One region of the Streptomyces sp. NBC_01077 genome, then DNA from elsewhere that is predicted to be linked to it. Evidence: riboswitches for the same ligand, from Rfam matches in the RefSeq annotation. Region 1 holds a riboswitch; each other region holds the start of a gene.
The links. A riboswitch is a leader RNA that binds a small molecule or an ion and turns the genes downstream of it on or off. The one in region 1 is predicted to bind cyclic di-AMP.
Positions count from the first base shown of each region.

Region 2: another riboswitch for cyclic di-AMP. It lies ahead of OG462_RS18575 (transglycosylase family protein); the one in region 1 lies ahead of OG462_RS08765 (C40 family peptidase).
Region 3: another riboswitch for cyclic di-AMP. It lies ahead of OG462_RS32110 (M23 family metallopeptidase); the one in region 1 lies ahead of OG462_RS08765 (C40 family peptidase).

Region 1 is NZ_CP108669.1:2,000,838-2,003,029, forward strand. It holds gene OG462_RS08755 (ATP-dependent Clp protease proteolytic subunit) at 1-3, shown strand, start outside; gene OG462_RS08760 (hypothetical protein) at 11-316, shown strand; cyclic di-AMP (ydaO/yuaA leader) riboswitch at 641-837, shown strand; gene OG462_RS08765 (C40 family peptidase) at 841-1,317, shown strand; gene OG462_RS08770 (ATP-binding protein) at 1,389-1,826, opposite strand; gene OG462_RS08775 (8-amino-7-oxononanoate synthase) at 2,066-2,192, opposite strand, start outside.
Region 2 is NZ_CP108669.1:4,176,370-4,178,561, reverse strand. It holds gene OG462_RS18580 (transglycosylase family protein) at 1-420, shown strand, start outside; cyclic di-AMP (ydaO/yuaA leader) riboswitch at 679-852, shown strand; gene OG462_RS18575 (transglycosylase family protein) at 856-1,569, shown strand; gene eno (phosphopyruvate hydratase) at 1,904-2,192, shown strand, end outside.
Region 3 is NZ_CP108669.1:7,081,077-7,083,268, reverse strand. It holds gene OG462_RS32115 (GntR family transcriptional regulator) at 1-90, opposite strand, end outside; gene OG462_RS32110 (M23 family metallopeptidase) at 302-1,072, opposite strand; cyclic di-AMP (ydaO/yuaA leader) riboswitch at 1,085-1,250, opposite strand; gene OG462_RS32105 (M16 family metallopeptidase) at 1,451-2,192, opposite strand, start outside.

The DNA of each region.
Region 1 (2,192 bases):
TGAGCCGGCCGTGGTTCCCGAGCTGCCGCCGCTGCCCGCCCTGACGCGTGCCGAGAGTGAACTGGTCGACTCCTACCTCGAAGTCGTCGACCTCCTCGGGAAGATCAATCCATCCAGGGGTACGCATACCTATGGAGCACTTCGCGCGGCACAGGCCCTGGTGGGGCGGGCGGAGGCGCTTCTCCAAGCCCTGACGCTCATGCATATGCGGGGCGAGACCGAGGTGCACGCGGACACGTTGGCGCGCGCCCTAAGGGTGTTGGACGGGGAGCGCCGAGCCGACCGCGTCACCGTCCCGCGAGCTCAGGCGAGTTGACATTCCCGCGTGTCGTGTCCAGGTCCGGACGGGCGACGCGCACCGCAGAATCGCTCCCCCGTTCGGCGTAGTAGACGAGTCGACATATGCGTCGGATGAGTTGCGCAACAGGTGTACGCATTTGGCGGAATCGGGCGTTCCGCCGCTGGTGCGAGGCTCGTAGGCCAAACCTCCGAAGATCACAAAGGCTGCCTGTCCACCCGAACGGATCAGTCGTGAGGAGCCTCACATATCGCCGTTTCAGCTCGGATTTCGCCCTGGGTGTGGGTCAAGATCCCTGTCGACGACAAGCCCCCGCCACCACGGCGGGGCGGTCCGGGCGGACGCCGAGTCCTGCCGCTGTCCCGGACGTCTGGTCGACAGGATTGGATCGGCAGGAGTGGAGGACCCGATTTTTACGGGACGTACGCGCTGTTTCGGCAGCGGGGCCGTCCCTTGGGGTGAAGCCGCATCAGCGGCCGGGCATCTTCGCCTGCCCGAACCCGACAGGTCATCCTTCTCAGGCGGCTGACGAAGGGTTGCGCATGACCGCGCAGATGCACGTCCCGTCCCTGCTGTCCCGGGCCGGAGCCGTCTCGGCTCTCACCCTCGCCGCCGTCGGCGGCACGTTGTTCGCACCAGGTGCGGCATCGGAGGCCCAGGCAGCCACCACGCACGCGAACAAGGCACTGAGCGTCGCCGCGTCCAAGAAGGGAGCCCCGTACCGGTACGGAAGCACGGGACCCTCCAGGTTCGACTGCTCCGGACTGACGCTCTACGCGTACAAGAAGGCGGGCAAGTCGCTGCCCCGCACCGCGCAGCAGCAGTACAACAAGACCCGGCACATCTCCGCCTCCACCAGGCAGAAGGGGGACCTGGTCTTCTTCCACTCCGGCGGGAGGGTCTACCACGTGGGCATCTACGCCGGTAGCGGCAAGATCTGGCACTCACCCAAGACGGGTTCCTGGGTGAAGCTCGACAAGATCTGGTCGTCGAAGGTCTCCTACGGCCGCGTCCGCTGATCAGGCGGCGGTAGCGGTCCGTTCGTGAGGGGTGCGGTGGCGCCGCCGTACCCTGGCCGACCAGGCACGACCTAGCAGCTGGCCACGGAGGCCACGGTCCACGGAAGAGTGATCCAGACCGTCTTGCCGCCGTCCTCGGTCGGTGTGACCGAGAGGCGGCCGCCGGCCTCCGCCGCCAGGACGCGGATGATGACCATGCCGCGGCCGTTGTCCTGCTGGACCGCCGCCGGGAGCCGGCGCGGCCGGCGCGGGTGGCTGTCGGTGACGCCGATGTGGAGCCGTTCCTCGCGCTCCAGGCGGACGTCGACCGTGAACGTGGGCGACTGGCCGAGGGTGTGCAGGACGGCGTTGGTGGCCAGTTCGGAGACGATCAGCCGGATCGCGTCGGCGATCTCCGCGGCGTCGTCCAGGCCCCAGCCCGTGAGCACGTCCGCGACGTACCGCCGGGCCGTGGGGACCGAGGCGGGGTCGCTCGGCAGCGTGACGGATGCTTCCTGGTGATCTGCCATGGCGACGCTGTCCCTTTCCCGCCGGGGCCGCTGCCCCGGATTGCGCTTCGCGTCAGAGTGCCACCGATCGTGCCGCGCCGCGCGGCGTTCCACCAAGATATGTCCCCATCTGTCGCCCGAAGCGGTGAACTCTGCTGCCCGGGAACGCTCTTGGGCCCGTGGGGGGTGTCTTGTCGATCAGGCCGGGCTCGCGGCGTCCGGTGCCGCTCCCTGATCCGGCCTGATCGACGAGACACCCCCTACCCGGCGGCCGGCGCGGTGCGCAGGATCGTCCGCACCGCGTGCTCGATCTGCGCGTCGGTCAGATCGGCGCGGGCCGTGAGGCGCAGCCGCGAGATGCCGTCGGGTACGGACGGGGGCCGGAAG
Region 2 (2,192 bases), 2.2 Mb from region 1:
CCGGGTGCTCCGGGGACGCCCACCACGCCCGGCGTGCCGGAGGACGGCGCGTCGCCGACCACTCCCGGAAGCGGGAAGCACCGGGGCGACGCCGCCCCGGAGGAAAGCGGCAACTCGGACAGTTCGGCAGAATCAGGTCGACACGCCTCATCTGATAGCAAGGTGACCGGAAAGCCCCTGGAGAAGCCGTCGACTGACGCTTCGAAGGAATCGGACGCAACGGACAGTCAGGGCAACTCGGGCGCGTATCTCGTGCAGCCCGGCGACAGCCTGTCCGACATTGCACAGGAGAACGAACTCCCCGGAGGCTGGACCGCCCTCTACGATGCCAACCGGCAGACCGTGGGCATCGATCCGGACCTCATCCTTCCTGGTCAGAGCCTCGACCTGACGAACGGTTCGCCCATCGCGGCCGAGTGATTCAGGGGCGTATGTCCGGTTATAGGCAAGTGAGACATGGGTCTCTTCGCCCCAACTGGCGTGTCACGCCCGCAAACTTTGCTCCCGTCACCTCTCACCTGCACAAACACCCCCCACCGGAAGGCAAGTAGGGGCGAAATTTCCGCAATATGCCTCTTTGAACTTCCGGTGGGTCTGTGTCTACGGTCGTCACCGCTCGCCACCGCGGGCCCCGTCGACCGAAACGCCGAATCCTGCCGTCGGCCGATGGGAATTGTCGTCGCGTAAGCGCCGAAGGCAGGAGCGGGGGACCCAAGGTAAGTGCCGGCCCCGGCCGTTGAGACAGACGGCCGACGATCGGCTTGGGGTGAAGCCGCGTGCTAGGACACGCGGCCGGGCAACTCATTGGCCCGAACCCGACAGCTCACCTCGTAGGCGTCGGTGAGGAGAATCTCCATGCTGTTTTCCGGCAAGGGCAAACACCGTCGTCCCTCCAAGGCCACCCAGGTCGTCACGCTCGTCGGCGTCACCGGTGTCGCCGTCGCCGCCCCGCTGATGACCGCGGGCACCGCCTCGGCCGCCACGGTCTCCGAGTGGGACCGCGTCGCCCAGTGCGAGTCCGGCGGCGACTGGTCCATCAACACGGGCAACGGCTTCTACGGCGGCCTGCAGTTCACGCCGTCCACGTGGGCCGCCTTCGGTGGCACCGCGTACGCCCCGAACGCCCACCAGGCCACGAAGGCCCAGCAGATCGCCATCGGCGAGAAGGTCCTCGCGGGCCAGGGCAAGGGCGCCTGGCCGTCCTGTGGTGTGGGCCTCTCCAGCGCCTCGCCCGAGAGTGCCGCCGAGAGCGCGCCGCAGCAGAGCGCCCCGCAGCCGGAGCGGAAGGCCGAGCAGCCGACCACCCGCAGCGAGCAGCGCCAGGCCCCGAAGCAGACCACGCAGCAGGCCGCGCCCAAGGCCGCCGCGAAGAAGACCGTCACCACCCCGACCGGCAAGAAGGTCAAGAAGGGTGACGGCGAGTACAAGGTCAAGGCCGGCGACACCCTCAGCAAGATCGCTCAGGCGCACGGCGTCAAGGGCGGCTGGGCCAAGCTCTTCGAGCTGAACAAGGACGTCGTCGAGAACGCCGACCTCATCTACCCGGGCCAGCAGCTTCACCTGAAGTGAGCCCGGCGGCCCGCGTGAGTCCGGCGGCTCACGCGGCCCCTCCGACCCTCCCGCGGTGACCACCCCGGACCGGCGCGCCCATCCCCCGTGCGCACCGGTCCGGGGTTCCCCCGTTTCGAGCCCCACGCGTGGGCACCGACCGATGGACCTCGTGGTTACCGCCCGGTAGATACGGGGTCCTTCGTCCCGAGATGCATGCCCTTGGGTCCTTTTTCGTCCCAGCGGGCGGGCGCCAGGCCGACCGGAGCCCCTGAGCCGGTTAGGCTCTTGTCGCAAGGCCGAGCGACCCTGCACCGACCTTGCGTCACATCCAGCGTCACATCCCAAAAAGGAGATGCTCGTGCCGTCCATCGACGTCGTCGTAGCCCGGGAAATCCTGGACTCCCGAGGCAACCCCACGGTCGAGGTCGAGGTCGGCCTCGACGACGGCAGCACCGGTCGTGCTGCTGTTCCGTCCGGCGCCTCCACCGGTGCGTTCGAGGCCATCGAGCTTCGCGACGGTGACCCGAACCGCTACCTGGGCAAGGGTGTCGAGAAGGCCGTCCTCGCCGTCATCGAGCAGATCGGCCCGGAGCTCGTCGGCTACGACGCCACCGAGCAGCGCCTGATCGACCAGGCCATGT
Region 3 (2,192 bases), 5.1 Mb from region 1:
TTCCTCCGTCAGCCGGCTGCCCCGCTCGAAGACGCCGGAGACGATGTCGTCCCGGATCGCCGTGCATACCGAGTGCGCGGGAATGCGCATGTCCGACCTCCGCCTTGGTCTGCGCGAGTCAATTCGAGCGGCGCCTGTTCTGCGCCCGATCTGCGACTCTATTGCAGCGCGCCGGAATTTCCGATGCCCCAGCGGAATGTGAATGTCCTGCGGCCGACGAAAAGCCCCGGCTCAGTACGAGCCGGGGCTTTTGCGATGCGGGTGCGGCGGGATCGCCGACGGTGCGCGAGTGCGTTCCGGGTCAGACGTTGACGCCGCGGGCGCGCAGGTACGAGACCGGGTTGATGTCGGAGCCGTACTCGGAGGTCGTACGCGCCTCGAAGTGGAGGTGCGGGCCGGTCGAGTTGCCGGTCGAGCCCGAGATGCCTATCCGCTCGCCCGGCTCGACGCCCTGGCCGACGTAGACGCCGATGGAGGAGAGGTGACCGTACTGGGTGTACGTGCCGTCGTTCATCCGGATGACGATGTTGTTGCCGTACGCGCCGCCCCAGCCGGCCTCGACGACGGTGCCGGAGCCGACGGAGACGACGCTGCTGCCGTAGGCGGCGTGGAAGTCGATGCCGGAGTGGCTGCCGGAGGACCAGAGCGAGCCGCCGGTCTTGTAGCCGGTGGACACGTACGTGCCCTCGACGGGCAGCTGGAAGGAGTTCAGGCGGCGGCGCTCGGCCTCACGGGCGGCGCGCTGCTCGGCCTCGCGGATCTCCTTGGCGCGGGCCTCGGCCTTGCGCTTCGCCTCGGCCTTGGCCTTCGCCTTGGCGGCGACCTCGAAGGCCTCCTGCTCCTGGGCGGCGGCCTGGGCGTCGATCCGGTCGGCGAGGGAGTCCTCGGTGATCACCTGGGTGAGGCCGGTGTCCTCGACGGAGCGGGGCTCCGCGTCGGCGGCGAGCGCCGGGGAGGCGAGGGTTCCGATGACGCCGGTGGTGGCGAGCGTCGCTACGCCGGCGATGCCCACGCTGCGGCGCGCCATCCGGCTCGGACCACGATGCTTCCCGGTGGCACGGGTGAACGCCATGTAGGGGCTGATCCTTTCCTTCCTTCTCGCCTACCGGGTTAGCTGACGGGTTCGGAGCAGGAAGGTCTCCTACGAGCCCCTCCGTACGAGACGAAGGCGCCCGATTCACCCCAGGGACTACGTGTGGGTCCCCGGCTCCCCAGGCTCGCGCCTGACGGGGACTCGGCGATGACTGTCCGATGCCGCGGCTGCGGCACGTGCAACTGACGAACAGCCGCACCGACGCTATGCGGATCGTCTTTCAATCACCAACCGGACACGCCTTTTGTAAGACATGCCACAGGGCATACGACCACCCTTGACCTCAATACGGACAAAGGGGAGGACCCCGACGAACGATGCCGTCGGGGCCCTCTTCTGCCGTGCCGGCGGCCTGAATCAGCCGGTCACGACGGTCACTTCACCGATGCCGAGCGCGCGCACCGGCTCCGCGATCTGCGCCGCGTCGCCCACGAGCACGGTGACGAGCCGGTCCACCGGGAAGGCGCTGACCACGGCCGCGGTCGCCTCGACCGTGCCGGTGTCGGCCAGCCGCGCGTACAACTGGGCCTGGTAGTCGTCCGGGAGGTGCTGCTCGACCTGGTCGGCGAGCGTCCCGGCGACGGAGGCCGCCGTCTCGTACTTGAGCGGCGCGACCCCCACCAGGTTCTGCACGGCCGTCTCGCGCTCGGCGTCCGTGAGGCCCTCCGCGGCCAGCGTCCGCAGCACCTTCCACAGGTCGTCAAGAGCCGGGCCGGTGTTGGGCGTGTCGATGGAACCGCTGATGGCGAGCATCGAGGCGCCGTTCCCCCGGCCGTCCGAGCGGAGCACCTGCCCGAAGGCCCGCACGCCGTACGTGTAGCCCTTCTCCTCGCGCAGGACCCGGTCGAGCCGCGAGGTGAGGGTGCCACCGAGGCAGTACGTGCCCAGGACCTGGGCCGGCCAGACGCTGTCGTGCCGGTCGGAGCCGACCCGGCCGATCAGCAACTGGGTCTGGACGGCGCCGGGACGGTCCACGATGACGACCCGTCCGGTGTCGTCGGCGGTGATCGGCGGCATCGGGAGCGGCTCGGCCGGCTCGCCGGTCCAGGCGCCCAGGGTCTCGGCGAGGACCTTGTCCAGGTCGACGCCGGTGAGGTCT